One region of the Streptomyces sp. NPDC029044 genome, then DNA from elsewhere that is predicted to be linked to it. Evidence: riboswitches for the same ligand, from Rfam matches in the RefSeq annotation. Region 1 holds a riboswitch; each other region holds the start of a gene.

Region 1 (2,193 bases):
TGGTGGACGCGACGATGTGGCAGCGCATGCCGTAGCGGTGACAGGCCAGGGCCAGCGCGTAGGCGTAGATGCCGCTGGAGCTGTCGATCAACGTCTGGCCCGGGCGGATCGAGCGCCGCTCCAGCAGATGGCGTACGGCGGCGAGGGCCGAGTAGATCTTCATCGACTCGAACCGGATCAGGACGACTCCGTCGGTGAGCCGGACCAGGTCGGGAACTTTGAGGGCGTCGGCGATGTGGGGGTGGATCACCCGTAGCCTCCTTGGGCGAAGGAACACTGGTGGCCGAGCGAGTGGAAGAACGCGGACAGCTCCGACTTGAGGTCGGCGTCGGGGCGGTGGGGGAAGAGGTAGCCGATCAGGCAGCCCGTGTGGGCGACGAAGACGCCGTCGGCGCCGAAGCGTTCGCGGTGGGCGAGCACGCTGTCGAACGACGCTTTGGGCAGCGCCCGCTGCGACAGCGCGGCACTGGTGGTGGTGGCCCGTGCGACGGCGGCCGGGTCGCCCGAGGCGAACCCCTTGAGCAGATCGGTCAGGCACCGCTCGTACTCCTCGCCGTGCCGCCGATAGTGATCCAGCAGCAAGTCAGTGACGGCGGTGGTGTCCACGGTCCCGGGCTCGGTGATGTACGCGGTGTGGAAGCCGATCTCCGTGCCCAGGTGCCGGACCACTCGGTGCCGGCCGCTGAGGTACAGCGCGAACTCGTCGAGGAAGACACTGTCGGCACGCTCGATCGCCGCCAGGACGCCCAGGACCAGGTCGGTGTCGTAGGGCAGCGCGAAAAGCCGGAACAGACAGCGCAGGGTCGCCACGACGTCGGCGGTCGAACTCGCCATCCCCACGCCCATTTCCAGGTCGGAGTGGGCGTCCCAGCGGCCCGGCGGCAGCGTGAGCCCGAAGTGCCGCAGGAAGAGCCGGGCCGCCGTCGCGGACTTCTTCCCCAGCGGCAGCGGGTTCGGCGGGCCGCCGCCCGGGGCGAAGTGGACCCAGGAGTGGCGGTCCACGGGAAAGGACACCACAGCGATGTCCGGATCGGGGCCCGCCCGCAGCGGGCCCTGGTACAGCTCGCCCAGGGTGCCGTGGCAGACGCCGGAGACGGTCGCGGCCATCCTCCTCCTCCTTGTCCCGAGCCCGGATGCGTGGGGAAGGAGGCGCGGCGCAGCGCAGGTGCAGCCGTCCGTACCGCCGACCCAGTCCTCGAGGTCACCGTGCACAACCCGCACGTCACGTACGGGCGCAGTGGCAGGTCTTCGGACTCGTGGGCTCGCCCTCCGGAAGATCCGGAGGGCACCTACCGGCCGTCGCTTCCCGGGCCCGGCTTGATCCGGGCCCAGTGCTGTTGACGGCTGTCGTTCCCACTCACCGCTGCGGGACAGTCCCGGATTCCCACCGGGTTCCCTCTTGCGTCGCGCCCCGGAAAGTCCGGTCGGACAGGAGGCGCGAACCGACTGCACGCATCAGCGTAGGGCGGGCCGAGCGCCTTCGGCAGAGGGCGTCTCGTCGGTTGTCCGAAAGCGGTCGGCCCCGGGCGGGCGTCGAGTCCGAGGTATTGAGTCCCTCCCCCCACCAGCACTGTGGCCGGATGTGGCCTCGGTACGACCTGGTCACCTCGGACACACTGGTTGCTCCGACCACACGTGCACACCGCCCGTCGGTGTCCCGCGCCCCGGAAGGCACAGGATGCTGCCAGAGACGACGCCGGAGGACGACGGCACGACCGCGCCGCCCGCCCGCGACAGGCGTCCGCCCGACCGCGTCGCCCTGCGTGCCGACCTGCGCGCCGCGCTGCCCGACGCGACCGCGGCGGTCGTGGTCACGGCGGCCGTCTTCGCGTTCTTCTGGGTGCGCATGGAGTCGGGCGACTCGGCGACCGTCGCGGTCATGCCGTTCATGGACGATGCCGGCACGTACTGGATGTACCTCCTCAGCCAGGCGTTCGGCTGGTCGGGACTGCTGTGGGCCTGGGGGACGGTCATGCTCGGCCTGCTGCTGTCGGGGCCGCGCCCCGCACGGCTGCCGGTCTCGCGGCAGGTCCTGGAGCGCTGGCACCGCACCACGAGCCTGACCACGATGGCCCTGATGTTCGCGCACGCGCTGATGTTCGCGGCCGAACTCGTCCGCTACGAGGCTCAGTTGGGGTGGGTCGAACGGCTGTGGGCGGGCTTCGCCGACACGTTCGTGCCTGGCTGGTACGA
Region 2 (2,193 bases), on a different contig from region 1:
GACACCGACAGGGCGCCGCCGCCCGCGCCGAGCACGACCACGAGGACCGCTCCGGTGGAGGCGCCCGAGGACACCCCGAGCACGAAGGGGTCGGCGAGCGGGTTGCGCAGCAGCGACTGCATCACCGCCCCGCAGACGGCGAGTCCGGCCCCGCACACGGCCGCGAGCAGGGTGCGGGGCAGCCGCAGCTGCCAGACGATGCCGTCCCGGATCGGTGTCAGGTCCGAGCTGCCGAGGCCGACGCGGGCGGCCACGACGGACCACACGTCGGCGACGCGGATGTCGGCGGGACCGATGGTGATGGCCACGGCGAGGGAGGCGACGAGGGCGGCCGCCCCGGCCGCCCCCAGTGCGAGCCCGGTCCGCCGCCGGGGCCGGGCCGCGACACCCGGCACACTCCCGGCGGTCACTTCACCAGCCCGAACCGGCGCAGTCCGGCGGCCACCTGTTCCACGCCCTCTACGGTGCGGATGGTCGGGTTCATGGCCTGCCCGCTGAGCAGCACGTACCGCTTGTGCCGGACGGCGTCCATGTTCCGGGTGACCGGGTTGGACTCCAGGAAGGCGATCTTCCTGGCGGCCGACTCGGCGGTCTGCGACTTACGGGTCAGATCGCCGATGACGAGGACGTCGGGGTCGCGGTCGGCGACCGTCTCCCAGTTGATCTGGGGCCACTCCTCGTGCGTGTCGTCGAAGACGTTCTTCGCGCCGAGGGCCCGGGTGATGATGCCGGGCGCCCCGCAACAGCCCGCCATGTAGGGGGACTCGGAGTTCGCGAACCAGTACAGGAGGGTGACGTCGGAGGCGTCGGTACCGGCGGTGGCCTTCTTCACGCGCTGCCGGAGGGAGGCCACGAGCGCGTCGCCGCGCTTCTTCACCCCGAACACGGTCGCGAGGTCGCGTACCTCGCCGTAGACGGTGTCGATGCCCAGGGCCTTGTCGCGGGCGCCGTCGCCGCCGCCCGAGTTGTCCTTGCCGGCGCAGTCGGACGGGGAGACGTAGGTGGGGACGCCGAGCTTCTCGAACTGCTCGCGGGTGGCGACGCCGCCCTTGCCGAGGGTGGAGACGAAGGAGGCGGCGACGAAGTCGGGTTCGGTGTCCAGGACGCGTTCGAAGGAGGGGTTGTTGTCGGCGATGCGCGGCACCTCCGCTTCGTCCTTCTCCAGCCCCTTCATCACGGGGTCGGTCCAGGTGGCCGTGCCCGCGAGGCGGTCGGCGAGGCCCAGGGAGAGCAGGATCTCGGTGGTGCCCTGGTTGAGGGACACGGCGTGCCGCGGCGGGGCCGCCACCCGGACGTCGTGCCCGCAGTTGTTGAGGGTGACGGCGGCCTTGGCGTCGGTGGACGCGGTGCCGCCGCAGCCGGTCAGGAGCAGGGAGCCGGCCGCGAGCAGGGCGGCGGCACGGGCGGGTCGGGCGAGGGGCACGAAGAACCAGTCCTCAGGCGTCGAGGGCCCATTCGCGGGGCCCGGTCGTACGGTGCTCCCCCGCCGCACGCGGCCGCGGGGGCCGCCAGCAGGTCTTCGGACTCGGGTTCACCCGGATCGGGGCGCCTTCCCGGACGTCCGCGAGGAAGTCCAGTGGCCGAGGCCCCGCCCGTCCCCCTCACCGCTGCGCGTCAGTTCCGGATTCACACCGGATTCCCTGACCCACGTACATGGGTTCGACTGGCCTCGGCAAGCTATCACGGGACGTCCGGGAATCACCGCGCGTCCTGCGTCGTTGCCCGCAGAGCAGTGCAGTGCGTCCACGACTGACGAGGAGGCCGCCGGTGTACGGCGACGAGGCAACGGTCCGCAGGATCCTCACCGAGCTCGGCGACACCTGGGCCGTGGTCGGCCTGTCGTCGAACCGGCAGCGGGCGGCGTACGGCGTGGCAGCCGTGCTCCGGCGCTTCGGCAAGCGCGTCGTGCCGGTGCACCCGAAGGCGGAGACGGTGCACGGGGAGAAGGGGTACGCGAGCCTGGCGGACATCCCCTTCGACGTGGACGTCGTCGACGTGTTCGTGAACAGCGACCTCGCCGGAGCCGTCGCGGACGAGGCGGTCGCCAAGGGCGCGAAGGGCGTCTGGTTCCAACTGGGTGTCATCGACGAGGCGGCGTACGACCGGACCCGCGCGGCGGGCCTGGAGATGGTGATGGACCGCTGCCCGGCGATCGAGATCCCACGGCTGTCTCATCACCGCGTACAGGAATCC
Region 3 (2,193 bases), on a different contig from region 1:
GACGTCGCCGTCGGACGGGCGGACCAGGGACGGGCCCTGGGTGGCGTAGACCCAGCGGCCGGCGTCGCGCTCCCAGAACGACCAGTACCGGTAACCGGCGGCCTGGGCCTGGCCCGCGCCCGCGCCCAGCAGGAGCGAGGCCAGGAGGAGGAGAACGGCCCGGCGGATCACAGCTGCTGCTGCTTCTTGCGGCCGGTGAACAGGAACCCGATGCCGATGCCGGCGACCAGGCAGACGCCGACGTACCACCAGACCCCGAAGAAGTCCGAGCCGGAGTCCTCCTTCTCGTCCGAGGCCTTGGCCGCGGACTTCCCGGCGGCCTGCGGGGCCGGGCCCGTCGCGCCCAGCTGCTTGACGAGGTCCGCGCCGCCGAAGTCACGCGGGTTCGTGCCTGTCGCGTGGGCGGCGAAGATCAGCTGGGCGTAGGCGGCCGGACCGCTCTGCGCGGCCCAGGAAGCGGAGTTCTTCTCCAGCCACCGCACGGACTTCTCCGCCTGCGCGGTGTCCCCCTGCGCGGCGAGCGCGACGACCGCGTCGGCGGTGTTGCCGAAGTCGGGCTGGGGCTCGGCACCGGCCAGCGCGGACATGAGGTGGTTGCCGTCCTTGGCCAGGGCGGCGGTGAGGTAGCCCGCGCCGTTCGCCGCCGCCTGCTGCGGCGTCGCGGCCTTCTCGCAGGTGGCGTCGGACTTCTTGCCGGGCTCGACGACCATGCCCTTGCCCAGCGCGCCGAGCACACCGGCCGCTGTGGCGTCCGCGTTGGCGGCGAGCTCGCCCTTCTTGTCCGGCTGGAACGCGAAGGCGCCGTCACCGTCCCCGCCGCAGGGCAGGGCGAGCTTCAGCAGCGCGTCGTGGGGGGACTTGCCGTCCTTCTCGACCTGGTCCGGCTTCTCGCCCGCGGCGGCGAGCGCGCCGATGACGACCGACGTCGAGTTGGTGTCGCTGGCCCCGCCCGGCGAGTAGCCCCAGCCGCCGTCCTCGTTCTGGACGGACTTCAGCCAGCCGACGGCCTTGCGGGTGACGCCGTCGTGCCCGCCGAGCGCGGCCAAGGCCTGCACGGCGGCGGACGTGGCGTTGGTGTCGAGCATGGTCTTGGCGTCGCACGCGGTGGTGGGGTCGGGCCGGTAGGAGGCGAAGCCGCCGTCCGCGCACTGCTGGCGCACCAGCCACCGCACGGACTTCTCCGCCGGCTTCACCCCCGTGGTGTCCTGCGCGAGCAGCGCGAGCGACTGGCGCCAGACGCCGTCGAACTTCGGGTCCTTGTCGCCGTACAGGGCGGAGGGGAACGCCTGGGAGGGCGACGGGGACGGGTCGGCGGCGGCCGGGGTGGCGGCGCCGATCACGGCGACGGCGGCCAGGACCGCGGCGCTGCGGCGGACGTTCATGATCGGCGGGTGCCTCTCCCTGTGGGGGAGCCGGGCAGCACGGGACACCCCGGCGGCTCGGCTCCGTATACCTCGACGGTGCCGTGCCCGGCGGTCTGCCGGGCACGCGAGCCGGTCACGAACCGTACGGGGCGATCCGGCTCACCACCTCGGGCGGTGGTTCACGGTTGCGGGTCAGCGCCGGAATTGCACCGGCTTCCCCCCGTACGGTGTGATGACGACCCGCTTACTGTACCCGGACGTAGGAAACCGGCCGAGGGGGCCGGGTGGGGGCTTGGTCACGTGCGGGCGGGGACGGGCAGCGCGGCGGCTTGGCCCCATGCCGGGTGTGGGGAGGCCTGGTCCGGGGCCGGGCGGCGAAGGGGTTGGCGCTCTCGGCCCGGTGGGGGCGCCGCGGATGCGGGTAGCTTCGCTTCATGCCGATCACGCCGCCGCCGGGACAGCTGCTCGGATCCGGGCGCCGGGCCGATGTGTTCGAGATCGACGCGGCGTGGGTGCTGCGTCGGGAGCGTGAGGGCAGGGGTGACGCGGTGGCCGAGGGGGCCGTGATGGAGCACGTGCGCGCCCACGGTTATCCCGTTCCCCGGGTCCGGCCCTCCGGTTCGCGCACCGACCTGGTGATGGAGCGGCTCTCCGGCCCGACCATGCTCCAGGCCTGCCTCGCCGGCACCCTGGACGTGGCCGAGGCAGGGCGCATCCTCGCCAGGTTGCTGCGCGACCTGCACGCCGTCCCCGCCCTGCGCGCCACCGACCCGGCCGTCCGTGTCCTGCACCTGGACCTGCACCCGGAGAACGTGATCATCACCCCCGA

Evidence for each region. Region 1 has a riboswitch for cobalamin ahead of AB0E85_RS23710 (hypothetical protein). Riboswitches for the same ligand answer to the same signal wherever they lie in the genome.
Region 2: it holds a riboswitch for cobalamin, as region 1 does, so the genes downstream of both, AB0E85_RS14940 (ABC transporter substrate-binding protein) here and AB0E85_RS23710 (hypothetical protein) in region 1, are expected to answer to the same signal.
Region 3: it holds a riboswitch for cobalamin, as region 1 does, so the genes downstream of both, AB0E85_RS05115 (prenyltransferase/squalene oxidase repeat-containing protein) here and AB0E85_RS23710 (hypothetical protein) in region 1, are expected to answer to the same signal.

The regions. Positions count from the first base shown of each region.
Region 1 is NZ_JBEZWN010000031.1:67,873-70,065, reverse strand. It holds gene AB0E85_RS23715 (cysteine synthase family protein) at 1-250, opposite strand, end outside; gene AB0E85_RS23710 (hypothetical protein) at 247-1,107, opposite strand; cobalamin riboswitch at 1,222-1,462, opposite strand; gene AB0E85_RS23705 (ferric reductase-like transmembrane domain-containing protein) at 1,679-2,193, shown strand, end outside.
Region 2 is NZ_JBEZWN010000014.1:56,524-58,716, forward strand. It holds gene AB0E85_RS14935 (iron chelate uptake ABC transporter family permease subunit) at 1-350, opposite strand, end outside; gene AB0E85_RS14940 (ABC transporter substrate-binding protein) at 407-1,423, opposite strand; cobalamin riboswitch at 1,493-1,683, opposite strand; gene AB0E85_RS14945 (CoA-binding protein) at 1,768-2,193, shown strand, end outside.
Region 3 is NZ_JBEZWN010000004.1:42,807-44,999, forward strand. It holds gene AB0E85_RS05110 (SCO2322 family protein) at 1-171, opposite strand, end outside; gene AB0E85_RS05115 (prenyltransferase/squalene oxidase repeat-containing protein) at 168-1,382, opposite strand; cobalamin riboswitch at 1,492-1,627, opposite strand; gene AB0E85_RS05120 (phosphotransferase) at 1,799-2,193, shown strand, end outside.